DNA from 3 places in the Hydrogenibacillus sp. N12 genome. Region 3 is predicted to be linked to each of the others. Evidence: riboswitches for the same ligand, from Rfam matches in the RefSeq annotation. Region 3 holds a riboswitch; each other region holds the start of a gene.

Region 1 (10,481 bases), 470 kb from region 3:
CAAGGTGCTCAAGGTGTTCGTCCGACCCGGCGAACGGATCGAGCGGGGGACGCCGCTTCTCGTCACCGAGGCGATGAAGATGGAGCTCACCGTGCAGGCGCCCCGGGACGGGGTCGTCGCCGAGGTGCTGGTCAAAGAAGGCGATCCGGTCGAAGCGGGCGATCTCTTGGCCGTGCTGGAAGACGCTTGACCTTACAAACAAAGCCCCGCCCATCGGGCGGGGCCTTTTTTTGCGCGGGTCCAACCATCCGGTTAGCGGGCGATGAGGACGTTCGCCTTCACCGTCTGCAGCACGCGGTGGCTGACGCTCCCGAGGAAGAGCTCCTGCAGGGCGTTTAAGCCCCGGCGGCCGAGGATGACGAGGTCGACCCCTTTCGCCTCGACGTAGTCGGCGATGGCCCGCGCCGGGTCTCCCTGAAGCAGCTCGACCGAAAGCGAGACGCCTTCCCGGTCCGCCTGTTCCTTGGCTTTGGCGAGGACGGCTTCGCCCCGCTTCAGCATCATCTCCCGGTACTCGGCGCCGGAGATCATCCCGGTCATCTGTGCGAAGACGCCCTCTGTCAACATCGGATGTAAAATCCCCAATAGCAGCGGATAAAGATTCCCCAAAATCACCGGCATGATTTCCTCAAAATCATCGGGATGAATTCCCCACCCCTGTGTCGAACTATGGCACCTGCCATCACTTTTGGGGAGGTGCCGGTGATGAGGGAGAGTGAGAAGATGGAGATCAGGAAGCTGTATGAGGAGGGCGTCAGCATCTCGGAACTGGCCAGAAGATACGGCCATGACCGCAAAACCATCCGCAAGGCTGTGAGTGAGCCGAGGCAGCAGGAGGAGGGGAGGGTGAAGTCGCGCAGCCGTAGGGTGAAAGGCCACAAGCTGGAGCCGTACAAGGCCTATGTGGAGCAGCGCATGCGTATCGGCGTCCTCAATGCGGAGCGAATCTTTCGCGAGATCCGGGAGCAGGGATATACCGGCGGAATTACCGTACTGCGCGAGTTCATGCACCCTCTCCGCCCGGTTGTCTCTGCCAAGGCAACCGTGCGGTTTGAGACGGCTCCGGGGGAACAAGCGCAAATCGACCTGGGCGCATTCCCCTACCTGGATCCGCAGGGCCATCGGCGCAAGGTATGGTGCTTTGCCATGGTCCTCGCCTACTCCCGCATGCTCTACCTGGAGTTTATCAGAGCGGCGGACCAACGGCATATCCTCCAGGCGCTCCGGAACGCGCTGGAGTTCTTCGGCGGGGTTCCAAAGGTCATGCTCAGCGACAACTGCTCCCCGCTGGTCGTGGCCAACGACGGTCATGGACACGTCGACTGGCAGCCGGCGTACATGGACTTCGCCAAGTACTACGGATTCGTGCCCAAGGCCTGTAAGCCCTACCGAAGTCGCACCAAAGGGAAGATTGAACGGCCCATCGGGTATATCCGGTCCAGCTTCTGGCCGGTTTCGTTCGTGGACCATGACGACCTGAACCGGCAAGGTGCCATCTGGCGGGATACGGTGGCTAATGTGCGCATCCACGGCACGACGCGGGAGCAGCCGGTGGTGCGGTTTCAGGCCGAGACGCTTAAGCCCCTGCCTAAGAGCCGGTACACGCTGGCGTACGCCGATATGCGCAAGGTCATGAGCGATTGTCGCATCTCCTGGAACACGAACATGTACACCGTTCCATGGCGGTATGTGGGGCACACCGTGCTGGTCCGGGAGTTTGAGTCAGGCCGCCTGCAGATCGAGTACGGCGGGCAGGTCATTGCCGAACACCGCGTGCTCACAGGCAGGCACCAGGTCTCAACCGACCCTGAGCACTTCAAGGGCATCCCGGCTGGGACGCCTCATCCGGATCGAGGCAAGGTGCCAGGGTTGCAAATCGGGCCGGACGTGGAGCAGCGGGAGCTGTCCGTCTATGAGCAGATCGCGATGGGAGGTCAGGGGCAATGAGTGAGGCGTTGGTTTTGGCCAAGGCCGAGGAGCAGCTGCTGGAGCTGGGATTGAAGCGCGCCGCGGCGGTGCTGCCGGCGTGCGTGGAGTGGGCAGCGGGGCACCAGGCGACCTATGCGGAGTTCCTGCACAGACTGCTGGATGCTGAGCAGGAGGAGCGATACAGCCGTTACATGCACGCCAGACTCCGCATGGCCAACTTCCCGTATCACAAGACCCTTGCAGATTTCGATTTCTCGTTCCAGCCGTCCGTCGATGAGCGACAAATACGCGAACTGGCCGGCTTGACGTTCATCCGGGAGGGCAGCAACGTCATCTTCCTGGGACCGCCGGGGGTGGGCAAGACCCACCTTGCGGTGGCCCTGGGGATGGAGGCGATTCGACAGCGCATGAGCGTCTACTTCGTGACCATGCAGAAGCTGGTCGCTGACTTGCGACGGGCGTACCAAGAGGGACGGCTGGACAAGCGCCTGCGCATCTACACCCAGCCGAAGCTGCTGATCTGCGACGAAGTCGGCTACTTGCCGCTTGACGCCTTGGACGCCGCGAACTTCTTCCGGCTCGTGTCGGAGCGCTACGAGCATGGCTCCCTGATCATCACGTCCAACACCAGCTTCACCAACTGGGGGACACTCTTCGGTGACCAGGTGCTGGCCTCTGCCTTGCTCGACCGGCTCCTGCACCACGCCACCACCATCAACATCCGCGGCAACAGCTACCGGATGAAGGACAAGCTGCGCGCCGGGGTGACCCATGCGCTGAAGGAGGAGGTGACCGCGTAGATCGAACATACGTCTGGGGAATGATGCGCGATGATTTTGGGGAACTGAATCCGCTGTTTGTGGGGAATCGAACGCGATTTTTTTGGGGAGTTTTAATCCGCTATTGACACCTCTTCGAAGTGATCGAAGCGAACAACGTGGACGGCCACGAGGCGCGCCTCCGGCAGAAGCTTGGCGAGCGCGAGGCCGGTCTTGAGCGCCCGTTCGGCGTGCTCCGAACCGTCGTAGGCGACGAGGATGTGGCGATACATCGGGACGCCTCCTTTGATGGGGATTCACGTCCATCATATCACACATATTTCCAGGATGACCAAAAAAAATAAGGAAAAATTTCGCCCTTTTTCCGCCGCGGGACGTCCCGGCGGCGCAAACGGGCGGAAGCACGCCCTTTTTCGTTCGGGATGAGAGCCTTCGCAAAGGACGGAACTTGACGGGATTTTCGGACTCTGGTAAAGTGGGGCTGACCACGCCCAAGGCGCCAGCGCGGGAGTCCGGGGAGCCGGGCTGAGAGGGAAGCCGATCCGCTTCCGACCGCCGAACCTGACCTGGATCATGCCAGCGGAGGAAGGCCAGGCGCCGCGACGATCGACGGCAGGATCGAATCGGACGGCCGTCCGATCCGAACCGTCTCGGACGGTCGTCCGAACGACTGAAGGCACAGGGCCGCCTCCGGGGAGGCGGCCTTTTTCGTGCCCGATGGGGCCGGACGGACGGCGGCCGGCCCTCCCGGCCCTGGCGCCGGAAGAGGAGGGGGACGATGACGACGGCGTTTGAGCGAATCGCCGCCGAAGCAAGGGGTTACCGAGGGTACTTTCCGAACAGCCGCAAGGTGTACCTTCAGGGGTCGCGGCCGGACCTCCGGGTGCCGATGCGGGAGATCCTGACCGAAGAGCGAGGGCCGGACGGGAAGCCGGTGGCGGTGCGCGTCTACGACACGAGCGGCCCGTACACGGACCCGGACGCCCGGATCGACCTTCAGGCCGGGCTACCACCTCTTCGTAGACCGTGGATCCTCGAGCGGGGCGATGTGGAGACGGTGACCGGCCACCGGGGCCGGCCGGTCCTTCGGGCCAAAGGCGATCGGGCGGTGACGCAGATGGCGTACGCCCGGCGGGGGATCATCACGCCGGAGATGGAGTTCGTCGCCCTCCGGGAGGGCGTCGATCCGGAGTTCGTCCGCCAGGAAGTCGCCCGCGGCCGGGCGATCATCCCGGCAAACGTCAACCACCCGGAGAGCGAGCCGATGATCATCGGCCGGAACTTTCACACGAAGGTGAACGCCAACATCGGGAACTCCGCCGTCTGGTCCTCGCTGGAAGAAGAAGTCGAGAAGATGACGTGGGCGATCCTCTGGGGCGCCGATACGGTGATGGACCTTTCGACCGGAAAGCGGATCTACGAGACGCGGGAGGCGATCCTCCGGAATTCACCGGTGCCGGTCGGCACGGTGCCGATCTACGAGGCGCTGGAGAAAGTGGGCGGAAAACCGGAAGACCTCTCGTGGGAGGCGTTCCGGGAGACGATCATTGAGCAGGCGGAACAGGGCGTCGACTACATGACGATCCACGCCGGCGTCCGGCTTTCGTATCTGCCGCTTACGGTCGATCGGGTGACGGGCATCGTCTCGCGGGGCGGATCGATCATCGCCGCCTGGATGCTCGCCCACCACGAAGAAAACTTTCTCTACACCCACTTCGAGGAGATCTGTGACATCCTCCGCCGCTACGACGTCGCCATCTCCTTAGGCGACGGCCTCCGGCCCGGTTCCATCGCCGACGCCAACGACCGGGCGCAGTTTGCCGAGCTCGAGACGCTCGGGGAGCTGACGAAGATCGCCTGGGCGTACGACGTGCAGGTGATGATCGAAGGGCCGGGACATATCCCCCTTCATCTCCTGAAGGAAAACGTCGACAAAGAGATCGAGCTCTGCCACGAGGCGCCGTTTTACACCCTCGGCCCGCTCGTCACCGACATCGCCCCCGGCTACGACCACATCACGTCGGCGATCGGTGCCGCAGTCGTCGGCGCCTACGGGACGGCGATGCTCTGTTACGTGACGCCGAAGGAGCACCTGGGGCTTCCGAACAAAGACGACGTCAAGCAGGGGCTCATCGCGTACAAGATCGCCGCGCACGCGGCCGACCTCGCCAAGGGCATCGCCCGGGCGAAGGAGCGGGACGATGCCCTGTCCCGGGCCCGGTTTCAGTTCCGCTGGCGGGATCAGTTCAACCTGTCGCTCGACCCGAAGACGGCCGAGGCGTACCACGACGAGACGCTCCCCGCCGAAGGGGCGAAAGTCGCCCACTTCTGCTCGATGTGCGGGCCGAAGTACTGCAGCATGGCCATTTCGCACACGCTCCGGGATCGGGTCGCGGCCGTCGGAGCCCAGGCCGACGCCTCCCCGGCGGCGACGGCGCCGGAGGACATTCAGGCGGGGATGCAGAAGATGGCCGAGGCGTTCCGGAAAAGCGGCGGGCGGCTGTACGTCCCGGTGGAAGACCGGTCGAAAGGCGAAGCTTAAATAGGCCGTCTCCGTCAAAAGCCTCCGCGAACCTCGCGGAGGCTTTTTGAGGGGTTCGCTCCGGCGCCCTGGGCGCCGGTTTTCGCGTCCGTTTTCGCCGATCGCGTCGGGCGTCCTTTCACGTTTTCCCGCGGCTTTTGCGTTCGCTTTCGCCGCAGCTTCGGGCGTCGTCCCCGGCGTTCGCCTCGGCTTTTGGCCTGAGCGAAGGCGGCGACGAGGGTTCGGCCGGCGTTCGGGGTAAGGATGCGGCCGCTTCCCGGCGGGGGTGGGCGCCGGCCGGGCAGGCTCCGGCGAAGGGGACGCCGGCGGGGGTGGGCGCCGGAAAAAGCGGCGCCGGCGGGGACGGTTGACAGGCTTTGGCCCCGGCGGTAAGCTGAGGCTAGGCCCGCCCGTTTCGGCAAGGACCGGCCGGGGTGACGGCGACGACCGCAGGCGGGCGCGGCATGCGGGCGACCCTGCGGGGACGAAAGGGGGAAAAAAGGCGCGCCGTGGGATGGGAGATGGCGGCCCTGGTGGCGGCATTCGGAGCGGCCGGCGCCTTCATCGCAGTCGCGTGGGCGGTGCAGCGCTTTCTCCGGACGGCGGAAGCGGAACTTCGGTCGGCCGTCCGGGAACTTGAGGCGCTTTCTCGGACGGCCCAGGCGACCCTCGAGGAGATCCGCCGGAGCGTCGATCGGCTGGCCGAGGACGTCCACGGCCTGGCGATGCGGGCGGAAGGTCCTCTTGTTCAGTCGGAGCGGCTAGCTAAGGAACTGACCGACCGGGCGCGGGAAATCGGCGGCGCGACGGCGTCCCTGCGCACCGCCGGGGAGCGGATGCTTACGGCAAGCAGCTGGTTGCTTCAAAAGGCGGCGCCTCGAGCCGGCCAGGTGGCGGAGGCGCTGGCGCTGGCCCGGGCCGGCGTCGAGCTCATCCGCCGCGTTCGGGCGCGCCGGGCGACGGGAGAACGGTCCCAGGGGAGGGGATGACCGATGTGCCGGGCGGATGACCAGGCGATCAAAGGCTGGATCGGCGGCGCGCTGATCGGCGCTTTCGTCGGCGCCGCGACGTGCCTTTTTCTGACGCCAAAGCGCGGCGAGGAGATGCGGGAGGAAGTAAAAAAGGTCGCCGGCCGAGTGGGAGATGCCGCCCAGGCGGTCGGCGAGACGATCCGGCGGGAAGCGGAGGCGCTCGCCTCGCGGCTTCGGCGGTCTTCCCGTTCGGCCCTTGACGAGTGGACGGCGGTGAAGGACGACTTTGTCCGGGCGGTCGAGGCGAGCTTGAGCGCCGGGAAGGACCTCAAAGCGGCGCTGGAAGACGCTGCGGCTGCCGTCTTCGATCGGGCCGAAGCGGCCGCCGTCGAGAGCGTCCAGAAAGCGAAAGAGGCGGAAGACGGCGACTTGAAAGCGACCTCCGGCGCGCCCGAAGGAAAAGCCTAAGGAGCGAGACAGCCGTCCGGCGGAAAGGCGATCGGACGGCCCGTTTTTTTCTCCGTTCCGGTACATCCTGGAGGGGAGCGGAACGCGCCGGGCGGCGCCGGTCGGGCCGATCCGGAGGGGGCGCATGGGGCCGCGGCGGTCGCGGCCCGAACTCTGGGAGGAAGGGGCTGCCCGTGAAGCTCGAGATCGTCCAGCTCAACGACGGGCACGGCTCTCTGTCCGAGCACTGGGAAGGGTGGTGGAAGGGAGGGGAGCTGGAGCTTTTTCGCGCCGGCGGCTACGACCGGGGGATGCTTCCCCTGGCGGTGTTTGCCCGCCTTGGCCTTGACGGGTTCGTCCCTGCCTCGACGAATTCGTCCCCGGCAACTGGGATTTCGCCTACGGGGCCGAGACGATCAAGGCGCGGGTGGTCGCCTGGGGCGTTCGGGCCGTCACTGCCAACGTGACGGAGGCGGCGACGAACGTGCCGCTTTTCCCCCGACGGCGATGTTCGACGTCGGCGGCCTCGCCGTCGGCCTGATCGGCCTGTCGTATCCCCACGAGGCGGCGTCGATGCCACCGGCGTTTTCCGTCGGCCTCCGCTTTACCGACGGGCGGTCGGAAGTGCCGGCCCTCGTGCGGGCGCTTCGGGCCGAAGGGGCGGAGCTCGTCATCGTCTTGAGCCACATGGGCTTTCCGGCCGATGCGGCCCTTCTTCAGAGCCTGCCCGCCGATGGGGTGCCCGACATCTGGCTGTCGGCCCACAGCCACGACCGGAAGGCGCGGCCGTTTTGGATCGGGGAGACGCCGATCTGGACGACGCGACGATGGCCAAGCTCTCCTCAATTTCGCGAGTGAATTCGCACGTGGTGGAAGAAGGAGCGGGAATACCGCAAAGAGTGGTTGGCGCAGCCTTCAAGGGAAGAAGACCGGATGTGGCTGATCCGTTGGGCGTGGGATGTTGGGCGTGGGATCCCGATAAATTAACGGGAAGTTCGCTGGCGTACGAGAAGCAGAAAACGCGGTGTTTGAGTACATCGAGATGTTTTACAACAGCAAACGGATGCATTCCGCGCTGGGCTATCTCGCGCCAAAGGATTACGAACGCTGTCATACGTGAAGCATTTCAATTTCGATAATCTTAACCCCGTGTCAAGCAAACTAGGGGAAGTCCAGCCATGCTTTAGGTCCAACAACCGTCGGATGCAGGTGGAAAGATGCGACTGGAAGAGCTTGTGCCCGGAATTCGCGTTCGCGGACTGGTGCCGGAGCAGGTCGTCACCCTCATCGATGTGCAATCCCACGGCTCCGACGTGGTCGAAGTGGTCTACAAAGACCCCAGCGGCCGCGTCGGCAACCAGATCCTTTTTCAGCACCAAGCCGAACGCCTCGAACCGGTGCAACCTGACACGCAATGGTCGTTCCAGGCCGATGGCGCACGCTTTCGCCTGGCGGTGGAAGCCCTGCGCATCCGCCTGGCGCACCTGTTTGACCCGCTTTTGGCCGTACATACATCTTTAATCGAACCGCTGCCCCACCAAATCGCTGCCGTCTACGGCATCATGCTCAAGCGCCAGCCGCTGCGCTTCCTTTTGGCCGACGATCCCGGGGCAGGGAAGACGATCATGGCCGGGCTGCTCATCAAGGAGCTGATGCTCCGCGGCGAGGTGCAGCGCTGCCTGATCGTAGCCCCGGGCAGCCTCGTCGAACAGTGGCAAGACGAGCTGGAAAGCAAGTTCCACCTGCGCTTTGCCCTGCTCTGCCGGCAGTCCTTTGCCGAAGCGCCCTCGGGCAACCCCTTTGCGGAGCAGCCCCTGCTCATCGCCCGCCTCGATCACCTCAGCCGTGACGGGGAGGCTCAGGCCAAGCTGGCCAACACGGAGTGGGACCTCGTCATCGTCGACGAGGCCCACAAGATGGCGGCGACGCGTTTTGGCAGCGAGATCAAGGAGACGAAGCGTTTCAAGCTGGGCAAGCTCCTGTCGCGCATTGCCCGCCATTTCCTGCTCATGACCGCAACGCCGCACAACGGCAAGGAAGAGGATTTCCAGCTCTTTCTCTCGCTCCTTGATCCCGACCGTTTTGAGGGGCGGTATCGCGGCGCAACGCTCGGCCCCATCGACGACCTCATGCGCCGCCTGACGAAGGAGCAGCTCGTCACCTTCGACGGCAAGCCGCTCTTTCCCGAGCGCCGGGCCTACACCGTCACCTATCGGCTGTCGCCGGAGGAGGCCGAGCTGTATGAAGCGGTGACCGCCTACGTGCGCGAGCAGTGGAACCGCATCGACCGTCTGACGGACCAGGAAAACCAGCGCCGCACGGTGGGGTTGGCCCTCACCATCTTGCAGCGTCGCCTGGCGTCATCGCCGGAGGCCATCTACCAATCGCTGCGCCGACGGTGGGAGCGCCTCGAAGGCTGGCTGCAGGAGGTGCGGCGAAAAGCCCACGACGGGCACTTGTCTCCCTGGCAACCGTCCTTGGAAATTGAAGCTCCGGACGATCTTGAAGATCTGGATGATCTGCCCGATTATGAAGAAGTGGAAGCGGAGATCGCCCACCGGGCCACCGCGGCGCGCACCGTGGCCGAACTGGAAGCGGAAATTGCCGTCCTGCGGGAGCTGGAGGAGAAGGCCCGCCGCCTGCGGCAAAGCGGACGCGACCGCAAATGGGAAGAGCTGGCCCTGCTGCTTGCGGGCGATCCCAACCGGGAGGCGTCCCACTGGATGCGCGACGCCCGCGGCCAGCGGCGCAAGCTGGTCATCTTCACCGAACACCGCGACACGCTCCACTACCTTGCGGAGAAGATCCGCAACCTCCTCGGCCAGCACGAGGCGGTGGTGACAATCCACGGCAGCATGCGGCGCGAGGAGCGGAAGGAAGCACAGGAACGGTTCTGCCACGACCCCGCCGCCGTGGTGCTCATCGCCACCGACGCGGCGGGGGAGGGGATCAACCTGCACCGCGCCGCCCACCTCATGGTCAACTACGACCTGCCCTGGAATCCCAACCGCCTTGAACAGCGGTTCGGGCGCATTCACCGCATCGGCCAGCGCGAGGTGTGCCACTTGTGGAACCTGGTGGCCGAAGGGACGCGGGAGGGGGACGTGCTGGCCCACCTGCTGCGCAAGCTGGAGGCCGAGCGGAAGGCCCTCGGCGGGGCCGTCTTTGACATCTTGGGCAAGCTCTTTCAGGGCAACCGGCTGCGCGATCTGCTCATCGAGGCCGTTCGTTACGGGGAGCGGCCCGACGTGCGCGCGCGGCTGCACCAGGTGGTGGACCAAGAGCTGGATCGCGCGCGGCTGGCCAAGCTGCTGCAGGAGCACGCCCTGACCGGGGAGCTCCTGGACCCGAACACCCTGCAGCGCGTACGCGACGAGATGGAGCGTGCCGCCGCACGCCGCCTGCAGCCGCATTTCATCGCTGCTTTTTTCTGCAATGCCTTTGCTCACCTCGGCGGGCAGATTCGCGAGCGGGAGAAGGGGCGCTACGAGATTGTCGCCGTGCCGCCGGCCGTGCTGCGCCGTGCCCGCGAGCGTTCTCGGGGCGCGCCCGTGCTGCCGCGCTATGCCCGCGTCTGCTTCGACAAGACGCTGATGGACGTTCCCGGCAAACCGGCAGCGGAGTTTTTGTGCCCCGGCCATCCGCTCCTCGATGCCGTCGTCGACCTGATCCTCAGCGCACACGGCAGCACCCTCCGGGAAGGGGCCATCCTGGTGGACGAACACGATAACGGCCAAGAGATGCGCGTGCTCGTGATGCTGGAGCACGCCATCTGCGACGGAACGGTGTTGCCGAACGGGGAAAATCGCGTGGTGTCGAAGCGGCTGGTCTTCG
Region 2 (10,481 bases), 920 kb from region 3:
AATAAAGCGCCTCCGCCGCCCGAAGCTTGTCCGCCCGCGTGCGGATCGCCCGTCCGGTGAGCCGCTCCGCTTCCGGAAGGTTCGGCGTGACGACGAGGGCGAGAGGCAGGATCGCATCGAGATACGCCTGCACCGCCTCGTCCTGTAAAAGCGGCGCGCCGCCCTTGGCGACCATCACCGGATCGACGACGAGCCGTTCGATCCGGTGCTTTCGTACGCGCTCGGCGACGGCCTCGATGATGGCGCGGGAAAACAGCATCCCCGTCTTCGCCGCGTCGACCCCGAGGTCGTCCGCCACGGCGTCGATCTGCGCCGCCACCGCCTCCGGCGAAAGGGGATAGACGCCGGTGACGTCCCGCGTGTTCTGGGCCGTCACCGCCGTGATGGCGCTCATGCCGAAGACGCCGAGGGCAAAAAACGTCTTCAAATCCGCCTGGATGCCGGCGCCGCCGCCGGAGTCCGACCCGGCGATCGTCAGCGCCCGCGCCACCGGCGTTCCCGAACGCATCGCCGATCCCTCCCGTCCCGTTCCGGATCTCGCATAGACGCCGCCTCGCCGAGCGCCGAAAGAGAAATGCCGGCCTTACGCGCTCCCGCCGCCTTCGGCCGCCATCTCCTCCGCCTCCCGGACGCGGGCCCGCGCCGCGAGCGCCCCTTCATCGAGCCCGTCGAGGGCGTCGAGGAGGGCGATGCCGTAACGTCCGCTTCGCACCGGGCCTAAAGCCGCAAGGCGCTCCCGGGCGATCTCCCCCGCCACGCCGAAGGCGACGAGGGCATCGGCCGCCGCCCGGAACGCCTCTTGTTCCACCGCGGCAAACGCCGCCACGATCGCCCCGAGGAGGCAGCCGCTTCCCGTCACCCGGGCCATGAGCGGATCGCCGTTGGCGACGATGAGCGTCCTTCGGCCGTCGGTGACGACATCTTCCGGCCCCGTGGCGGCGACGACCGTCCCGAAGCGCTCCGCCGCCGCCCGGGCGACGGCCACCGCCACCTCCGTCGGCACCGCCTCCGCATCGACCCCTTTGATCGGAAGCGGCCGGCCGATGAGATTTGCCACCTCGGCGACGTTGCCCCGGATGACGGCAAACCGCCCGGCGGAAAGAAGCCGCTCAACGGCTTCGGTGCGAAACGCCGTCGCGCCGACCCCAACCGGATCGAGGACCGCCGGCACGCCGGCGGCGTTCGCCGCCCGGAGCGCTGCTTCCATCGCCCGAAGCGTCCGATCGGTGACCGTCCCGAGGTTAATCAGAAGCCCGGCGGCCATCGCCACCATCTCGCCCGCTTCCTCCGGCGCGTCGGCCATCACCGGCGAGGCGCCAAGGGCGAGAAGGCCGTTTGCCGTAAAATTTTGTGCGACCGTGTTGGTGATGGCATGAATGAGCGGGCGGCGGTCCCGGATCGCCCGAAGCGCCGCGCCGGCCCGGGAAGCGTCGAACATCGGATCGAACCTCCTGCTGCTCGAGAACCTCGCCCAAGAATCTCCCGATTGCTGATTGCTGATCGCTGATTGCTGATCGCTGATTGCTGATCACCGCTCGCCGCTCATCCCCCTGCGCGGCCGACGGCCTTGCGCAGCTCAGATCAGCGATCCTACCCGCAAGCGGCCGGTGGGCTTTCGCCCCGGCAGCCTGGGACGTCGTCGGCCCGTCCCGGAAGCCGCCCGCCCAGGCGCCTTTCGCCGCGCCGGAGAAGAGAACCGGTGCTCGCTGGCGCGGCGGCTCCTTCGCTGCCCTTTCCTCCTTCGCTGCTCATTCGTCTGCGCCGGGCAGCGGGGCGGCATCGAACCGTGAAAGCTTTTCGCCGTCGAGTAGGCCGGTTCGCCGAAGCGCAAGGAGGAGGGCAACCCCGCCGGCGGCCCCGAGGGCCGAGCTTAAGAGAAACGGCCCCACAAAGCCCAAAAGCGCCACCTCCCGGCTCACGACCAGGCGGCCGAGGCCGTACGCGACCGCCGCCCCGACGAGCCCCGTCCCGATCGCCTCGCCGAACGCGGCGGCGACGAAGTGTTGGAAGCGGCGGTAGAGGACGCCGGCGAGCCAGGCGCCGAAGAGGCTCCCGGGATAGGCGAAGATCGTCCCCGTCCCCAGGGCCAGGCGAAGCGTCGAGGCCGTCGCCGCCTGCAGCACCGCCGCCCCCGGCCCCAGGCGCACCGCCGTCAGGACGTTCACGAGATGCTGCACCGGATACGCCCGAAATGGACCGATCGGAATGGAAAGAAGCGGACTCAGCACGACCGAAAGGGCCACGAGCGCCGCGATCTCGGCCACCGCCCGCGGCGACAATCCGAGGCGGTCGATCTCTCTCTGCCGGTCCATACTCCCCCTCCTTTCGCGCAGGGTTATAAGACATCGGGCCTGCGACCAGAGTGACCTTGGTGAGCCCCTGCCTTTCGCACGGGGTTTTGAGGGCGAGCGGGCCGGACGGCCTCCCCGGTGCGGACGGCGGCAGGGCGGTCCCATCCCGGCCTCCCGATTAAAGAAAAGCGCCGACCGCATCGGTCGGCGCCCCGCCCGGAAGGCCGGCGTCCGCCGAGACGCCTCGGCGAGCCGTCCGGCGCGTTCCTTGCGGCCGCTTCCCTCCGCCGGTCCGAACCGGATCAGGTTCCAAGGGTTGGGCGTTGCCCTCTCAGCCGCCCGGGAAACCCGCCGGGCCCGTACGACCCAGGCAGCTTCCGGACGGCACCCCCGCAGCCGGCCTCGATTGTCAACCCATCCCGTCCTCCGCGGCCGCTCATCCCGGGCAGCCGCCGATCCACCAGACGGTCACCGTCTCCCCGACGGCCGGGTCCGCCTCCGGCGGCACCTCGACGAAGGCGTTCGTCCCGAGAAAGCTCGAAATCGACGCCGACGTCTGCGATCGCCCCGCGTCGACGACGACGGCCCCCTCCTTAAGCCGCGCCTCCGCCCGCCAGAAGCGCGTGCGCCACGTCGGCCGCTCCGCGGGCTTTCCGATCAAGCGCCCCGTCGTCCGAAGCGGTTCCCACCGGCGAGCGCCGGCCATCTTGCGAAGGAGCGGGAGGACGAACAGATGGGTCGTCACAAACGACGACGCCGGATTTCCCGGAAGGGCGATCCACGCCCGATCGTCGCGGACCGCCACCGTAAGCGGCATCCCCGGCTTGATCGCCACCTTCCGAAACAGGACCTCGAGCCGAAGCCGCGTCATCGCCTCCGGAACGACGTCATAGTCGCCGACCGACACCGCTCCCGTCGTCACGACGACGTCCGCCGCCTCCAGCGCCTCCCCGATCGCCCGGACGACGTCTTCCGTCGCGTCCGGCAGCCGGCCGAGGTCCTCCACCCGAAACCCTTCTCCCGCGAAAAGCGCCCGCAGCATCGGGCCGTTCGAATTGCGGATCTGCCCCGGCCGGAGCGGACCGGACCCCGTCACAAGCTCGTCCCCCGTCACGGCGAGGGCCACCCGAGGGAGCCGCACGACCGCAACTTCCTCCGCGCCGGCCGTGGCGAGCACCGCCGCCTCCGCCGGGCCGATCCTCGCGCCGGCCTCGACCGGCGCGCTCCCCTGCCGGAGATCGCCCCCTTTCGGCTGCCGCTCCGCCCCCGGCCGCGTCGGACGGACGATATGCACCACCTCGCCGGCGCGGCCGCTGGCCCCCGGCGGAAGCACCGCGTCTTCGACCGGCACGACGGCGTCGGCCCCCGCCGGAAGGGGGGCGCCGGTCATGATGCGGACCGCCGTTCCCGGTCGAAGGGCCGCCTTCGGCCAGCCGCCGGCGGGCACCTCCTCCGCGATCCGAAGGACGACCGGCGCCTCCGGCGACGCCCCCGCCGTCTCCGCCGCCCGCACAGCAAACCCGTCTTTGAGCGCCCGGTCGAACGGCGGCACGTCCTCGGGAAGGACCGGCGCCTCCGCCAGGTAGCGGCCGAACGCCTGAAGAAGCGGCCGCCGCTCCGCCGCCCGCGGCCGGGCCCAATCGAAAAGCCGCCGCCGGGCTTCCTCCACCGGGATCGGCCGCACCTCTCGTTCGATCACCCCGCATCCCTCCGTCCGCCTGTTTTTCCGTCCTCATTATCGAGCGTCGACCCTTGCGGCCCGTTCTCGGCTTGGGCTTTTTCCAAGGCCCTTCTTCCCGTCGCCGCAAAACGCTTTCTTTGATCATACCATGATCATACCTCGCCCGAAAAACAAGAACAATTCCAGTGCGCCCGAAGCAGCGATGTCGCACGGAGGTCAATTGTTGTTAGAATCTTTGTTTATCATCTATTTATTGATTTCTTTAATTTAACCCCCCTTTCTTTTAGAAAAATGTCCGTAACCAAACCAACCAAAAACCACATCAGACAAACGAAATAAAAGACTGTAAACTTGTTAAAATTTTGGCTGGTGCGTGCTCAAACCTTTTGCACCTCGACTTTTGTCCGCAAAATCCTGCAAGCCGTCCGAGAAAAATTTTTCGCATGCCGCCTCAAGCCAAAACGTTGCGGTCATGCCGGATCCCGTCGTAGGAAAACCGGACCGGCCGGCCCTCCAGCACCGTCTCCAGGTGCACCGGGCGGCCCCAGAGCCGGTGGACGTGCGGGAGCGTCTGTTCGATCGAGCGGATGTCGAGCTCCGGGCCGTCGTGGACGTGCCGCAAAAGAAGCTCCCCCCGCCGTTCGAAATCCCCGTCGGCGACGACGATGATGGGAAACCCGCCGCCGATCCGCTGGCGGATGAGCGCCTCCCGCACCGCCGTCCAGTCCGTCGTCTCCACCTGCCAAACGTCGTCCTTCCGGCCATAGACGAAAAGATCGAGCTCCCGGACGACCTCCTCCGTCAGGTGATTGCGGATGAACGACACGTCGTTGTCGAGCTCCCGCGCCTCGAACATCCCCTCCCGCCCGCTTTTCGCCTCGATCGCCTCGAACATCTTCCAGCCGAGGAGGTACGGGTTGATCCCGCCTGGATACGGCTTCACGATCTCCGCGTGCATCCGCGCAAACTCGATCGCCTCCTCCGGCGAAAGGGGAAGCGCCTGCATGATCTTCCGATGCCAGTAGGTCGCCCACCCTTCGTTCATGATCTTCGTTTCGAGCTGCGGCCAGAAATACCGCATCTCGTCGTGGACGATCGTGAGGATGTCCCGCTGCCACGGCTCGAGGGCCGTGCTGAAGCGAAGGATAAAAAGAAGCACGTCCTTTTCCGGCTCCGGAGGAAAATGCCGGCGCGCCGGGGGCTCCGCTTCCGCCCCGCCGGCGCCGGACCGTTTCCCGTCGTTCCCCGAAAGCCGCTCGTCCAGGGCCCACAAATCGACAAAAAGCCCCCATCGCCGCTTCTTCCCCGGCGGATCGCCGCCCCCAACGCGCCCGTCCCCGCGAGCCGGCGCCTCAGCCGACCCCGCTTCCCCCTGCCGGTCGGACCCCTCGATCCGCCGGTCGGACCCGACGACCGCCGCATCGTAAAAAGCGTCCGCGTCTTCCCACCAGAACCCCGTCTCCCGGGCCGTCCCGTACGGATCGATGTGCTCCTGGATCGACAGCGCCGCATCCAAAAACGCTTCCACCCGCCGTTCGCCGTACGCGATTTCGTAGCGGCGGATCCGCTCTGCCGACGCCGCCATGCTGTCCACCATGCGGCGGTTCGTCCGGGAAAAATAGACGTTGTTTTTAAAAAAGTCGCTGTGGGCCAGGACGTGCGCCACGATCACCGTGTTCTGCAAAAGCGAATTCCCTTCGTATAAAAACGCCTCGCACGGATCGCTGTTGATGACCAGCTCGTAAATCTTCGACAGGCCGAGGTCGTAGTGGAGCTTCATCCGGTAAAACGCCTTCCCGAACTGCCAATGGGAAAAGCGCGTCGGCATGCCGCTCGCGCCGATGGCGAGCATGACGTCCGCCGGGATGATGTGGTAGCGCATCGGAAAAAAATCGAGCCCCATCTCCCGGGCGATCGCCGTCACCGCCTCGATCCGCTCCTTGAGCCGGGCGTCTTCCTCCGCCCGGCGAAGGCGCCCTTCCATGGCCCTCCCTCCCGATGCCCCGTTCCTTTCGCGCTCGAAGCGACGCCTCCTGCCGCCCAAGGGGGCCGGCGAAAGCGGCCGGAGCGATCCAAATCGCCCGAGCCGCCCGGCGCTTTGCTCCCCGGCCGCCTGTCGCTTTCGCCGTCGGCCGCCTGCCGCTTTCTCCCCCGGCCGCCCGCCGGTTTACGCCGGCCGCTCGCTGAAAAAGTGCCGGAGCGCCCCGTACAGGTCGCTTTTGTCCTGCAGGCGGACGAGGCGAAACGCCGGAGAGGCGAGCGGCAAAAACTCATCGTAGAGCGTCCGGCGCTTCGCATAGTGGGTCACTTCCGCATACCCGGTGAGGTTCGTCCGCTCGATCAGCGCTTCCAACAGCCGGCGCGCTTCCGCGTTGTCCTGGGGCAGGTTGTCGCCGTCGGTAAAGTGGATCGCGTAAAGGTTGTACCGCTCCGGCGGATATTCCGCCGCGATCAACCGAAGCGCCAGGGCGTACGCCGACGAGACGACCGTCCCGCCGCTTTCCCCCTTGCGGAAAAACGTCTCCTCGTCGACGACCTTCGCCTCGGCGTGATGGGCGATGTAGACCCGATCCACCCGCTCGAAGCGCGTCTTCAAAAAGCGCGTCATCCAGAAGAAAAACGTCCGCGCCATCTCCTTCTCGTACGTCCCCATCGATCCCGACGTATCCATCATCGCGAAGACGACCGCCCGGCCCTCTTCCTGGGGCGCCGGAGCGTAGGTGCGAAAGCGAAGGTCCTCTTCGGTGAGGCGGAGCATCGCCCGCTCCCGCTCCGCCCCGGCGCCCCCCCTTTCGGGGCCGGCCAGGGCCGCCCGAAGCTGCGCCCGCTTGAGCGCCTGAAAGACCGTCCGGCGCTTGTCGAGATTGGCCCAGGCCCCCCTTTTCCTCAGGTCCGTAAACCGCTCCCCGTCGGAGGAGACCGCCTCCGGCGCCTTGGGCCGAAGGTTCGGCAGCGTCAGCTCGGAAAACAGCACCTCCTCCACCGCCTCGAGCGTCACTTCCGCCTCGATGTAGTCGACCCCCGGCGCCTCGCCGGGGCCGCCGTCCTGGGTCGCCCCGTCCACCGCCCGGCCGACGACGTCCCCCGGCCGCGTCCCGCCGGCGCCCTGGCCGACGTGGCGATGTTTGCCCTCATCGAAGCGAAAGCGCGCCTCCTCCAGCGTCCGCACCGGAATGCGGACGATCGCCTTGCCGTCGGAGAGGAAAAAACTCTCATCGTGCAAAAGATCCGGCAGGCGCTCCCGGATCGCCTCCCGCACCCGGGCGTCGTGGCGCCGCCGATCGAGATGCCCCTTCGGATGAAGCGACCAGTCTTCGCGAAACACGAGCGCCCCGTCCATCGTCCCCCCTCCTTTCCGGATCTGCGGCCGTGCCGACATTGCGCTCCCGTGCCGACGCCGCGTCCGCGCCGGCGCCGAGGGAAAAGGCCGGGGCCGCGCCCCCTTCGCTGCTGCCCGGCCGACCGGGGCCCGCCTCACCGCCGTTTTCCCCGATCGGCCGCCGGCTACCGGTTCAAGAGCCCGCCGACGTATCGGAGGAGCTCGTTGGCGCACGTCGCGCAGTAGCCGTCCTCGTCGATGAGCCGTCGGGAGACCTCGTTCACCTTCCGGAGCTGCTCCTCATCCGGCGTCACGCTCGACGTCGTGATCCGCACCGTATCTTTGAGATCGGCGAAGAGCTTCCGCTCGATCGCCTCCTTCAGCCGCTCGTGGCTGTCGTACGTAAACGGGCGACCCTTACGGGCATAGGCCGAGATGCGGATGAGGATTTCCTCCCGAAAGGCCTTCTTCGCGCTTTCCGAGACGCCGATCTGCTCTTCGATCGACCGCATGAGCCGCTCGTCCGGCTCCACCTCTTCGCCCGTGATCGGATCCCGGAGCTTCTGCCGCCGCGACCACGCCTCGATGTTGTCCAGGTAATTGTTCAAAATCGCCTGCGCCGCCTCTTCGAACGAATAAACGAACGCCTTTTGCACTTCCCGCTTCGCGATCTCGTCGTACTCCTGCCGCGCCAGGGCGATGAACTCGAGGTAGCGCTCCCGTTCCTCCTTCGTGATGCTCGGGTGCTGGTCGAGGCCGTCCTTGATCGCCCGGAGCACGTCGAGGGCGTTGATGCAGTCCGCGTCCCGCCGGATGAGGGCGCTCGAGATGCGGTTGATCACGTACCGCGGGTCGATGCCGCTCATCCCCTCGTCATCGTGCTCCGCCCGAAGCTCCCGCAGATCCGCCTCGCTTAAGCCCTCCACCGCCTCGCCGCCGTAGAGCCGGAGCTTTTTCACGAGATCGATCCCCTGTCGCTTCGACGGTTTAAGCCGCGTCAAGATCGAGAAAAAAGCGGCGGTGTAGAGCGCGTGCGGTGCGATGTGCACGCCGCGCAAATCCGATTGTCGGATAAGCTTTTCATAGATCCGCTCCTCTTCCCGCACCTTCAGGTTATAGGGAACCCGAATGACGATCATCCGCGACTGGAGCGCCTCGTTTTTCTTGTCGGCGACAAACCGCCGGTACTCCGCCTCGTTCGTGTGGGCGACGACGAGCTCATCGGCGCTGATCAGGGCGAATCGCCCCGCCTTAAAATTCCCCTCCTGCGTGAGGGACAAAAGGTGCCAGAGGAATTTTTCATCGCTCTTCAAAATTTCCTGAAACTCCATCAAGCCGCGGTTGGCCACGTTGAGCTCGCCGTCAAAGCGGTATGCCCGCGGGTCCGACTCGACACCGTACTCCGTGATCGTCGCCAGATCGATGCTCCCGGTGAGCTCGGCGATGTCCTGCGACTTCGGGTCCGACGGCGAAAACGTCCCGATCCCCACCCGCTTCGCTTCAGAAAAAAGCACCCGTTCGACGCGAAACCGGTGGATGTCGCCGCCGTACTCCTCGTCCAGCCGGTGGCGGCAGACCGGGCAGAGCTCCCCTTCGATCCGGACGCCGAGCGCCGCCTCGAACTCCGGCCGGAGCTCGTGCGGCACGAGGTGGAGCGGCTCCTCGTGCATCGGACAGCCTTGCAGGCCGTAGACCGCCCCCGCCTCCGTCCGGGTGTACCGCTCGAGCCTGCGCTTCAAAAGCGTCACGATCGTCGATTTCCCGCCGGCGACCGGCCCCATGAGAAGCAAAAGGCGCTTTCGCACGTCGAGCCGCATCGCCGCCGCGTGAAAATATTCTTCGACGAGCTTTTCCAGCGTTTCGTCCAGCCCGAACAGCTCGTCGCTGAAAAAGCGATATCGCTTCCGGCCGTCGACCTCTTCCACCCCGGCGTCGACGATCATGCGGTAGATCCGCCGGTGGGCCGAATCCGCCACATGCGGCGACCGCCGGACGATCTCCAGGTATTCGGCAAACGTCCCCTCCCAGCGGAGGCTTTCTTCCCGCCGATAATACTCCCCGAGGCGCGACCAGAGCCGCTCCAGGGTTTCCGACGTCGGACCGCCCGCCTCGCCGATTCGCGCGCTCCACTCGCTCATGCGGCTCCCTCCGTTTGCCATATATTTCCTAAAAGACCGACTTCGGCGGCGGTGTACGGTCATTATACCACATCGGCCGGCGGTTGTGTTTGAAATTTGCGCCCGCTTCGCGCCGCTTGTGGCGCTCGCCGATTTGCCGTACAATACGGTTGGACGAAAGCGGTCTCAGCCCCTGAGCCATCGCCCGCCCGTCCAAACGTCGGCCGGGCTGCCGAAAACCGGATGCGAGGTGACTGCCGTGCTCTTTAAGTCGTCCATCGTCATCGCCATCGTGGCGTCGCTCATCTTCTTCATCCTCACCGCCGGCTACAACGAAGACAAGACGTGGAACCTCTGAACCGCTGGCGGAATACCGGCGAACGCCCCCGTCCCTCGTCGCCGCTCGCACAACCGAACCCTGCAAACCAAAAGGAGGAGGGAACGCCCTCCTCCTTTTGCTTTGGAAAGCACAGGCGGGAAAGCATCGGCCGCATCGGGCGGCCTCACCGCGGCGTCAGCCGGCCGGCGCCCCCCTTCGCCGCCTCGGCGGACCGAAGATCCGCTGCCGCGTCCCCCAGTAGACGACCCCGCCGAGGACGGCGGCGCCGAAGTAAAACCGGACGAGCGACCCCACGCCGATCATCGGTCCGCCGACCAATCCGGAAGCGATCAGCCCGCCGAGCAGGGCGAAGTGAACCGGGATGCCGACGAGAAAAAGCGGCCGAAGCGCCGGCACGACGAGCATCCGCCGGGAAAGCTCGAGCCGGTTGGCCGCATATCCGGCCGCCCCGGCCAGCAAAAACACCGCCGTCATCCCGAGATCGTACGGAACAAGCCGCCAGAACGCCGCCGCCTCCTGCGCCGGATCCGCCCCGCCGGTGAGGAGGCCTGGAAGCCCGAAGAAGGACTCTCCGAAATGGAGCAGCGGACTCAGGCCGATCACCGCATCGGCGATCTCCTGCATATGCGCTCGAAACCACTCGACCGGCGCCCAGTGTTCCACCAGCGGCTGCAGATGAAGCGCCTCGACGTGCACGACCGCCGTCAGGTACAAAAGCCCGATGACGCCCGCC
Region 3 (10,481 bases):
GCCGGAGTCGTGGAGGAGGACGATCGCCCCCGGCGTCAGGCGCCGAAAGATCCGCCACTTCATCGCCGTCGGATCGCTCCGCCGCTCCCAGTCCCGGGGCATCACCGACCAGAGGACGACGCGAAACGTTCGGAACACCGCCCCGTCGGCGAGGCCGATGAGCCCCCACGGCGGCCGGTAGAGGACCGGCCGGCGGCCGGTGATCGCCTCGATCTCCGCCTGCAGGCGTCCAAGCGACCGCGCCGTTCGCCACGGCGGCACGAGCCAGTTCGGCACGTGCCGCTCGTTGTGCAGGCCGATCGCATGCCCCTCGGCGATCATCCGCCGAAGGAGCTCCGGGTGCCGCCGGGCCGCCTCGCCGACGACGAAAAACGTCGCCCGGGCGTCGTACCGCTTCAAAAGATCCAAAAGCCGCGGGGTATACACCGGATGCGGCCCGTCGTCAAACGTCAGATAGACCGGAAACCCGGCTTCCCCCCTCCGGCGCTTCAACACCTTCCAGCCGAAGATCCGAAAGACCGTCCACGATAGGCCGACATAGGCGGCGTACAGGGCCAAAAGAAGCGCCGCCGCTCCGATGGCCGTCCGCATGGGCCGCTTCCTTCACTCCTTTCGGCTCCATGATAGCACATCCAAGCGACGACGTCCCTTTTTCGCGGAAAGAGAGCACCCGCCGGACGGAGCCCCGTAAGCCTTCCCCGGGGAAAACCGAAGCCGCTTCGGCCTAAAACCGGAAGTCGCGCCGAACGGCGAGCCGGAAGCCGCGCCGCCCGCGATCCGGGAGCCGGGCCGGCCCGCAAACGGAAACCCCGCCGGTCCGAAACCGAACGACCGTGCCGCGGCGTGCCGGTCGCATTGCCGCCCGCGATCCGGCCCGGAGCGGTGCCCCCGGCACGGGACTACCGGAACGGGGCCGAGGCCGGTCGATCGCCGGGTTCCGGCAGCAACGCCAGCAGACGTTCGAGGAGCGCCGCCTTCAGGCGCACAAACGCCCCATCGGCCCGAAGCGACCGCGTCCGCGGGCGATCGAACGGCACCTCGACGACGTCGACGACCCGGGCCGGCCGGGGCGAAAAGACGACGATCCGATCGGCGAGATACAGCGCCTCTTCCACGTCGTGGGTGACCATGAGGATCGTCCGCCGCTCCCGGCGATACACCCCCTCCAGCCACTCCTGGAGCGACGCCCGGGTCAGGGCATCCAGCCGGCCGAACGGCTCGTCCAGAAGCACGAGCGCGGTCCCCTGCACCAGCGCCCGAGCGAGGGCCGCCCGCTGCCGCATCCCCCCCGAAAGCGCCGACGGATACCGGTCGACGAACGCTCCGAGGCCGAAATCGCGAAGGAGCGCCTCCGCCTGCCGGAGCGCCTCCCGCCGGCGAACCCCCCGCACGATGAGCGGCAGGGCCACGTGTTCCCGGATCGTCTGCCACGGAAAGAGAAGATCGTCCTGCATCATGTAAGCCGCCGTCCCCGGCCGGCCGTCGATCGGCGCGCCGGAAAAATGCACCGTTCCCGCGTCCGGCCGAACGAGCCCGGCGACGATATCGAGCAGCGTGCTTTTCCCCGACCCGCTCGGCCCGACGAGGGCGAAAAAACGGCCGGCCGGCACCGCGAGATCGATCCCGTCCAGGACGTTCAGCCTTCCGTCCGGCCGCTTCGGATCCGGAAAGGCCTTCCGCACCCCGCAGATCTCCAGACCGGCCGGGCTCCCCTCCCCGCCGCCGGCCATGCGCCTCACCTCCGTTCCCCGGCCCCCACCCGAGCGGTCCGCCGGAGCGTCCCAAGGCCGCGGACGAGCGGACGGCCGGCGCCCATCCTCGACGTCCTCACTTGACGTCCGAGGAAAGAAAATCGTTCGTAAACGCCCGATCCACGTCGATCGGCTGCTCGATCAACCCGGATGCATGCATCCAGTCGGCAAACCGCGCCCAGACGTCCCGCTTCTGATGGCCCCAGTACGGCCGGCCCTCGGCCCGGTCGCTCGCATCGACGCCGGCGAGGTACGCCGCGGACCGCCGGACGAGCTCGCCGTTTAACTCCGGCGCCGCCTGAAGGAGCACCTCGGCCGCCGCCTCCGGATCCGCGTACGCCGCCTGATAGCCTTTCGCGAGCGCCCGCATGAACTTTCGCACCGTCTCCGGACGCTTCTCGAGCATCGCTTCCCCGGCGATGATCACCGGCGTGTAATAATCGAACACCGGATCGAGGTCCTTGAGGAACAGAAGATCGAGCGCCATCCCCCGCCGCTCCGCCTCGATGCCGTCCCAGCCGTAGTAGATCCACTCAAAATCCGCTTCCTTGCCGATCGTCGCAAAAAAATCCGCCTGCCCGAGGACGATCATCTTCACCTTGGAAAAATCGGCGCCGTATTTGGCCATGAGCGCCCGAAGCACCGCCTCCTCCGTCGGCGATCCCCAGCCCCCGTAGCGCTTCCCCTCGAAGTCCTGGACCGAGCGGATGCCCGCCTCTTTCAGCGAGGCAAACGCCGACGTGTTGTGCTGATACAGCGCCCCCAGCGACACAACCGGCACGCCGCTCGCCCGGGCATACGTCACCTCTTCCTGATAGCTGTAACCGAAATCCGCCCGACCGGCCGCCACCGCCTGCGCCACCCCGCTTTCCCCCGGTTGGACGATCGACACGTCCAGTCCCTCCGCCGCGAACAGCCCTTTCTCCCGGGCCCAGTACAGGCCGAGGTGGTTCGTGTTCGGATACCAGTCGAGCATCACCGTCACCGACTCCCGCGCCGCCCCCTCCGAAGGCGCCCCTTGTTTCGTTCCCGCTCCGCACGCGGTCAGGGCCAGGGCTCCGAAGACCGCCAGGGCGAACGCCCACCCCTTCATCATCCCACGCACCGCCGTCGCCTCCTTGATGAAAAAGGTCTCATCGCGCAGACGCGCAATTTTTCATCGGATTGACGCGCCCTTTCCGCATGATCCCGCTCATTCCGCATGGACCCCGCATTCCGCTTCAACTTGTGCGCCGAAATCCCGCTTTCGTCCCGTTTCCCCGCCCGTCTTTCGGTTCACCCCCGATCCGCCGCGTCCAACGTCGGGCGCCCCCGCAGGCTCATGCGGGCCAGAAACTCCGCCGCCGCGAAAAAGAGGAGGCTCACCCCGACGATGACCGCGATCGCCGCAAACAGCCGCTCGGTCGCAAATGACTTCGACGCCCGGATGAGATAAACGCCGAGCCCCTTCGTCGCCCCGAGCCACTCGCCGATCACCGCGCCGGTGACGCTGTACGTCGCGGCGATCCTGAGCCCGGCAAAAAACGACGGGAGCGCCGACGGCCAGAGGACGTAGCGGAACGCCGCCCACCGGCCGCCGCCCATCGTCCGAAGGAGCGCGAGCCGGCGGGGATCCGCCGTTCGGTACCCTTCGGCCAGACTCACCGCCAGCGGAAAAAACGTCACCAGCGCCACGACGAGCACTTTCGGCAACATGCCGTAGCCGAACCACACGATGACGAGCGGCGCCAGGGCGATGATCGGCACCGTCTGCGACACGACGAACAGCGGATAGAGGGCGGCCCGGACGGCGGCAAAAAAGGCCATCGCCGTCGCCACCGCGACGGCCAGAAGGGCGGCAAGCACAAGCCCCACCGCCGCTTCCGTCACCGTCGCCGAGGCGTGATCCAGGAGCACCGTCCGCTCCGCCCCGAGCGCCCGCACCACCGCCGAAGGCGCCGGGAGAAGCCACGCCGGCACGTGAAACGCCCGGACGGCCCCTTCCCACCCGAGCAACAAAACGCCGAGCGAAACCGCTTCCCATCGGAACCGGCCGCTCGCTCCCCCGGCGCGCCCCTCCGGCCGAAGGCGCGCTGTCGCCCGGCCCGACGAGCGAAGGCGCGCCGTGGCGCGACAAAAGGGCCGGCGACCGCCCTCGCCCCCGGCTTCATCCCCAGGCATCTTCGCCCCCCTTCCCGTCGCCCGGCCCGCCCGGGCGGCCGGGACGGCCGAACGTTGGTGAACCGTCTGGGCGTCGTTCGGCAGCGAAGCGCTTGTCGGAGATCAGGCCGCTTCATCCCGCCGGCGGCGCCGGCCGGAGCACGACGTGCTGACAGGCCGTCACCAGATCGCGAAACCGGCGGTTCAGCTGCCCCTCCGGCCGGATCGCCCGCATGCCGAGAAAGGGGAGCGCCCGAACGACCGCCGACCGCTGGGCGTGCGCCGCCCGCCGCATCGCCCCGCCGAGCCGCCTCGCCGCCGCCTCGTCGAGCGTCCCCGCCGAAAGCCTTCGCTCCGCCTCCGCCACCGCGGCGAAAAAGAGGAGCCGCCCGTCGTCCGCTTCCGCCCGGAGCCGCTCGACGACCTCCCGGGCCTCCGCCTCCGTCGGCGCGTCTTCCCCGAGCGCCGCCTCGAAAAACCCCCGGCCGAGCCCGATGCAGACGGCGCCGATCGACGCCTCGGCAAACAACAAAAACGGCAGCCGATAGACCAAAAGCCCCGGATCCCAAAGCGCCTTCCCGACGACGAACGACCGCTCTTCCGGCACGAACCGCTCCCGGACGGAAAACGTCCACCCGGAGGTCGCCACCATGCCCAACGCCGACCAGTCCCGCTCAAGCTCGACCTCCTCCGGGAAAAAGGCAAACGCCCGAACGACGTTCCCGGAAACCTTCGCCCCGGCGGCCGCCCCGCCGGAAGCCGGACCGCCGCCCTCCTCGGACGGCGCGCTTCCTTCCACGACCGCGTTGGCGGTAAACAGCGTCGCATACTGCGCCCCGCTCGCGTACCGCCAGCGGCCGCTGACGACGTAGCCTCCCGGCACCCGGCGGGCCCGCCCGGCCGGATGCCCCGTCCCGGCGATCACCGCCTCCGGCGGCGAGAAAAAGGCCCGGGCGATCTCCGGCCGAAACGACGGCACAAAATACCCGCCGCCCGAACCGATCTGGGCGAGCCACCCGAGGCTCCCGTCGACGGCCGACAGCGCCTCGTAGATCCGGACCGCCTCCCCGAGGGTGAGCCCGGCACCGCCGAACGCCTCCGGCACGAACAGCTTAAAAAGCCGAAGCGACCGCATCCACGCGACAAGTTCGTCAGGCAAAAGCCCCGTCCGCTCCAGCTCCGGCCCCCGCCGGACGAGCGCTTCCTTTTCCGCCGCGATGGCGGAGAGGATCGCCGCCGTCCGCCCGCCCGGTTTTCCGTTCTCCGCCCGCTCGCCGGCGGATGGGTCCCGATCGTCCATCCGAAAATCCCGCATCAAAAAACCCCCACCTTCTCCGGCGGGGGACGGCATCTTCGGATGGCGTTTTCACGAATCCGAATTTCGGTTCCGAACGCGCCCGATCGACCTGTCGTTCGCCCCTCGATCGCCGCATCCGGATTCCCGAACGCCGCTCCCTCCGCCGGTCCGAACCGGATCAGGTTCAGGCGGTCTGCAGCGCCTCTGGCTGCACTCTCAGCCGGCTGCCCCGGCTCCCGCGCGGCCCGGGCGACCCTCGCCCGGTTCTCCGGTTGTCCCAGTCCGATGATACCACAAAAAGATTATACCGCATCGCCCGCAAAAGGCCACACTTTTGTCCGCGGCGGCCCTCGGTTATGCTGAGGGTAAACGGCGGCCCGACCGCAGATCCGAAGATCCGAACCGCCGCCCGACGATCCGCTCCCGGCCCTCATCCGGCGGGCGTCTTTGTAAGGAGGTTTTCGATGGACTTTTTTCTGCTCCTTTTCTGGCTGTTTTTCTTCTTCACCGCGCTCCTTCCGATGCTTCAGCAAAAGCGGACGAACGCCCTCCGAACCGAACTCATCCGCCGGCTGGAAAAAAAGCGCCGCTCCCGCGCCATCACCCTCATCCACCGCCAGGAAGCCCTGAGCTTCCTCGGCATCCCCTTTTCCCGCTACATCGACATCGAGGACTCCGAACAGGTGCTCCGGGCGATCCGTCTCACCCCGCCGGAGATGCCGATCGACCTCATCCTTCACACCCCCGGCGGCCTGGTGCTGGCCGCCGAGCAGATCGCCTTCGCCCTCGCCCGGCACCCGGCGAAGGTGACCGTCTTCGTTCCCCACTACGCCATGTCCGGCGGCACCCTCATCGCCCTCGCCGCCGACGAGATCGTCCTGGACGAAAACGCCGTCCTCGGCCCCGTCGATCCCCAGCTCGGCGAATACCCGGCGGCCAGCATCTTGAGCGTCCTCAAAGCCAAGCCGATCGAAGCGATCGACGACCGGACGCTCATCCTCGCCGACGTCGCCCAGAAGGCCATGCGGCAGGTTCGCACAAGCCTGGAGGACCTCCTCCGGCGGAAGATGGACGAACAAAAAGCCGCCGACCTCGCCCGCCTGTTCAGCGAAGGCCGCTGGACCCACGACTACCCGATCGGCACCGACGAGCTCGCCCGCTTCGGCATCCGCTTTCGCACCGACATGCCGGAAGAGATCTACCGCCTGATGGAGCTTTACCCGCAGCCCGCCGGCCGCCGGCCGTCGGTCCAGTACATCCCGTTCCCATACGAGCGGCCCTACGAGCGGCCCTACGAGCGGCCGGAGCGACGAAGCCGATAAAAAGCGCTTCCGCCCCACCGGTCGCCCGGGCAATCGGTCCGGCGGCCGTTAGCTCCCCTGATCCGCCGTCGGCCCCGACCCGCCGGCGGCCTCCGAGCTGCCGAAGAGCGAAAGAAAAGCGGCCTCCGCCGCCTCCGAAAGCCCTTCCGGCGCCTCTCCGACCGCCTCCGCGGCACACTGAAGCACCCGCCCGAGCCAAAGCGGCTCCGCCGGCCGGCCGCCGAACGGCCCTTCGTACGGCCACGGCCCGTCCGTCTCGAAAAGAAGCGGCGCCCCCCGCCGCCGGACCGCCCGGGCAAGCGCCCGGGCCCGCTTTCGATAACAGACTTCCGGCGTGACCGACACCCGGTATCCGGCGGCCAGGATTCCTTCGACGACGGCGTCCGGCGCCTTGAGCCAGTGAAAGTGCGCCTTTCGGACGCCTTCCTCCCGAAGCACGGAAAGCGCCTCCGCCGCCCCGTCGTAGACGGCGTGCAGCGCGAGCGGAAGCCCGAGCTTTCGCCCCAGGCCGGCAAAAAAACGAAGGCGCTCCCGGACCGCCGGCTTCTGATCGACCCGGGCATAGTGCGGAAGCCCGACCTCCCCGATCGCCGCAATCCGCCCCCGCTCCGCCCGGATGAGCGCCTCCAGCGCCCAAAGTTCCCGCTCCGAGGAAAGGGGCCGCTCCGGATGCTCCCCGAGGGCGGCAAAGACGAAATCGGGAAACCGCCGCTTCAACTCCAGCGTCCGCTCCGCCGACGGCCGGTCGACCGACACCGCCAGCACCCCCCGCACGCCGCCCGCCCGCCACCGCTCGACGAGCCGCTCCGCCCGATCCCAGTCGATCGTTCCGTCCTCCCGGGCGACGATCGCCTCAAAGTGCAGGTGCGCGTCGAACATCGGCCTCCTCCTCTCGGCGCTCCCTTTTCTCGACGTTCCCCTGCCTCTAGACGCTTCCCTGCCTCACTATGGATCCGCCTCAATATGAATCCGAACGAACGGAACCTTCCGAACGGAGCGGCGGAATTTCCCGGCCCCCGCTCGCGTGCCGAATCCGACGGAAGCGCCGCCCCCGACTCCGGAAGCGCCGACCGCCCATCTCCCAAGCAGACGCCGTCCGACCGAACAAGGCGGCCGTCCGGCCGCCTTGATTCGGGATGACCGCCGGCTCGGCGTAAGACCTGCCGACCGGCTTTCATTTTCGCCGGATTCCGGGCCCGATGACCGGCCGCCGGATCCTTGAACCGGCTTCCGGAACCGTGAACCGGCTGCCGGTCCGTTCGCCGGCTTGCGGATCGGGATCGCCATCGTTGGCCCCGTCTCGTTTCGAGGAAGAGGACGTCGGCCTTCCGAAGCGCCTGGACGGCCGCCTCCGCCTCGTCCGGCGTCGCCATCACCGCGCTCTCGACCCGGCGACCGCCGCCGTACGCCGCGACGTACGCCGCGCCGAGGGCCGACGCAAGCCCGCTGCAGATGGTCGTCTTTACGTGTTGCTCGACACGATGCCGAGCGTGCCGCCGACGCCGAACCCGCGGGCGAGCGCCTCGGCGATGGCCCGTCCGGTAAGCGCCCGCAGGGGGAGCTGCTCCCCGAACGAAAGCGCCATGTCGATCTCTCCTGCTTCGTTTGGGTCGCGGATTTTGAACACCGCAACCGTGCTTTCCCCCTTTGGCTGGACGAGTTTTCCCGGATTTGCCATTCGGATGTTCCCTCCACGGCCCGCCGTTTGGGGCCGCCCTTCGGCGTGTGCTACAATGATGGGGGTAAAGGAGCGGATCGCCATGGACTACTCGCACATGTGTCCGAAATACGAAGCGGCGGCCGAAGTGCTCGGCAAAAAATGGACCGGCCTCATCATCCGGGTCCTTCTCGGCGGCCCCAAGCGCTTCAAAGAAATCCGCGAACAGATCCCCCAGATGAGCGATAAAATGCTTTCCGATCGAATGAAGGAACTGGAAGCCCTCGGCATCGTCGAACGGCGGGTCTTCCCCGAGACGCCGGTGCGAATCGAATACGCGCTGACGGAAAAAGGCCGGGACGCCGAACCGATCATTCAGGCGATCCAGCACTGGGCCGACCGCTGGTTCTGACGCCCGGCGACTTTGGTCCGTCCGGCGACGCCCGGCGCCGCCCCACGCTTCAGCGCCGCAGGCGCCGTCCTAAACTTCAACGCCACTGGTAAAGAAGCTTCGGCGTCGGCGAAAAATCCAATCGACCGGTGACGGCCCGAAGGAGCGTCTCCAGGCGACCGTCGCCGGTTTTTTCGTTGAGCAGTAAATCGAGGAGGACGTTTCGCCGCTTCTTTTCCGCGTATTCGATCACCGTCGCCTCTTTGAGGCCCGCCAGCGCCTTCGCCGCCTCGATCGCCTCGTCCAGGCCGCCGAAATCGTCGATCAGGCCGGCCGCCCTCGCCTGCGCGCCGGTGTAGACCTGCCCCGTCGCGAGCTCAAGCACCCGATCCCGGGGAAGCTTGCGCGCCTCGGCGACGAGGTCGACGAACCGGTTGAACGTATCGTCGACGATCGACCGGAACGCCGCCCGGGCTTCGTCCGACATCGGTTTGTACGGATTGCCCATGTCCTTGAGCGGCCCGCTGGCGACGATCTCTTCCGAATAGCCGATCGTCTCGGCCAGCTTGTGAACATTCGGCAGCGCAAAGATGACGCCAATGCTTCCGGTGAGCGTGCTCGGGTTGGCCAGGATCCGATCGGCGGCCAGGGTCACGTAGTAACCGCCGGAGGCGGCCACTTCCCCCATGCTGGCGACGACGGGCTTCCCGGCCTGCCGGATTTTTTGCAGCTTCCGGTAGATCTCATCGGACGCGACGACGCTCCCGCCGGGGCTGTTCACGTAGAGCACGACCGCCCGGACGGCGTCGTCTTCTTCCGCCTGTTTGAGCTCCTCCATCAGCCGGGCAAACGAAAAGCCGTCCGACCCGAACAGCCCGCCGCCTTCTTCCAGCTGGATCCCCCCCTCGAGGCGGATGACGGCCACCTTATCCGGACCGGCGCCTTCCAGCCTCCGCTCCTCGAGCCCCCGATCGGCCGTCCCCCTGCCGGCAAAAAGCGGGCCGAGCAGGCGCACGCCGGCGAGGCCCAGCGCGAGGACAACGATGATTGCCACGAAGGTGATCACCGAACCGCGGCGCACCCTTTACGCCCCCCGTTCTTTGAGAAACCGCGCCACGTGCAGCACCGCCTCCCGTGCCGATCCGCGGGCGCCGGTCACGACGCGGATGTCCATCTCTTCGAGCACCCGGACGAGCCCCGGCCCGGCGTGGTCGAGGATGAGGACGTCAATCCCGTTTTGCACGAGAAAATCCTTGATCGCCGCCTGAAACGCCGCCCACTCCGGGCCGCCCCGTCCGCCCCCGTGGCCGTGACCGTGGGCATGATGCCGGTGATCATGATCGTGCTCGGCGTCCAAATCGTGACCGGCGCCGTGATCATGGACGCGGCCATGATCGTGGTCGTGATGATGATCATGGGCGCCGGCATGCCCGTGTTCATGGTCGTGCTCAAGCTCATGATCATGACAGTGGTCGCGATCATGATCATGCCCGTGACCGCCGCCGTGCGGCCCGTGGTGATGGCCGGGATGAAGGTGGTGGAAGGGGCTTTCGACTTCTTCCCAGCCGACGATCTCCAGACCTTCGACCGTCGCAATCGCCAGCCGCTTTGCCCGCCCAAAATGCGGATTGATGCGACCGTTCGGCAACACGGCAAGTGCCATCTTCATCGGCGGTGCCTCCTTTTGCGATCGATGACCGCTCAAAATCCTTTCGGAGACCTTGGCTGCCCGAGCGGCCCTCGCCGCTCTCCCGGCATTATAACATGAAGGTTCGGCGCGATCATCGCTCCGACCCGACCGCCGGCCGGATCGTCGGCGGTCCGTCCCGGCCCACGACGACGCGGACGGCCCCCTCCCGACCGACCCGGTAAACGCAGGAAACCACGCCCGGCCTTTCCTCCGGCTCTTTCGCCGCCGGTCCCC

Evidence for each region. A riboswitch is a leader RNA that binds a small molecule or an ion and turns the genes downstream of it on or off. The one in region 3 is predicted to bind thiamine pyrophosphate.
Region 1: it holds a riboswitch for thiamine pyrophosphate, as region 3 does, so the genes downstream of both, thiC (phosphomethylpyrimidine synthase ThiC) here and K2M58_RS02275 (acyl-CoA dehydrogenase family protein) in region 3, are expected to answer to the same signal.
Region 2: it holds a riboswitch for thiamine pyrophosphate, as region 3 does, so the genes downstream of both, thiW (energy coupling factor transporter S component ThiW) here and K2M58_RS02275 (acyl-CoA dehydrogenase family protein) in region 3, are expected to answer to the same signal.

The regions. Positions count from the first base shown of each region.
Region 1 covers NZ_CP080953.1:949,976-960,456, forward strand. Annotated here, with positions in the region: gene K2M58_RS04400 (pyruvate carboxylase) at 1-190, shown strand, start outside; gene K2M58_RS04405 (universal stress protein) at 253-615, opposite strand; gene istA (IS21 family transposase) at 670-1,947, shown strand; gene istB (IS21-like element helper ATPase IstB) at 1,944-2,729, shown strand; gene K2M58_RS04420 (universal stress protein) at 2,822-2,980, opposite strand; TPP riboswitch at 3,212-3,297, shown strand; gene thiC (phosphomethylpyrimidine synthase ThiC) at 3,487-5,250, shown strand; gene K2M58_RS04430 (hypothetical protein) at 5,664-6,218, shown strand; gene K2M58_RS04435 (YtxH domain-containing protein) at 6,222-6,668, shown strand; gene K2M58_RS04440 (metallophosphoesterase family protein) at 7,155-7,505, shown strand; gene K2M58_RS04445 (IS3 family transposase) at 7,630-7,767, shown strand; gene K2M58_RS04450 (protein NO VEIN domain-containing protein) at 7,865-10,481, shown strand, end outside.
Region 2 covers NZ_CP080953.1:2,218,489-2,228,969, forward strand. Annotated here, with positions in the region: gene thiD (bifunctional hydroxymethylpyrimidine kinase/phosphomethylpyrimidine kinase) at 1-508, opposite strand, end outside; gene thiM (hydroxyethylthiazole kinase) at 584-1,438, opposite strand; gene thiW (energy coupling factor transporter S component ThiW) at 1,749-2,312, opposite strand; TPP riboswitch at 2,553-2,693, opposite strand; gene glp (molybdopterin molybdotransferase MoeA) at 2,728-3,990, opposite strand; gene K2M58_RS10410 (SpoVR family protein) at 4,424-5,956, opposite strand; gene K2M58_RS10415 (YeaH/YhbH family protein) at 6,140-7,312, opposite strand; gene K2M58_RS10420 (PrkA family serine protein kinase) at 7,477-9,429, opposite strand; gene K2M58_RS10425 (hypothetical protein) at 9,923-10,481, opposite strand, start outside.
Region 3 covers NZ_CP080953.1:475,067-485,547, reverse strand. Annotated here, with positions in the region: gene K2M58_RS02295 (polysaccharide deacetylase family protein) at 1-591, opposite strand, end outside; gene K2M58_RS02290 (ABC transporter ATP-binding protein) at 900-1,730, opposite strand; gene K2M58_RS02285 (ABC transporter substrate-binding protein) at 1,828-2,847, opposite strand; gene K2M58_RS12810 (ABC transporter permease) at 3,027-3,911, opposite strand; gene K2M58_RS02275 (acyl-CoA dehydrogenase family protein) at 4,024-5,205, opposite strand; TPP riboswitch at 5,326-5,437, opposite strand; gene K2M58_RS02270 (SDH family Clp fold serine proteinase) at 5,652-6,509, shown strand; gene K2M58_RS02265 (TatD family hydrolase) at 6,558-7,388, opposite strand; gene K2M58_RS12805 (hypothetical protein) at 7,972-8,094, opposite strand; gene K2M58_RS02260 (winged helix-turn-helix transcriptional regulator) at 8,270-8,578, shown strand; gene sppA (signal peptide peptidase SppA) at 8,655-9,638, opposite strand; gene K2M58_RS02250 (NifB/NifX family molybdenum-iron cluster-binding protein) at 9,642-9,800, opposite strand; gene K2M58_RS12800 (hypothetical protein) at 9,795-10,325, shown strand; gene K2M58_RS02240 (ComEC/Rec2 family competence protein) at 10,339-10,481, opposite strand, start outside.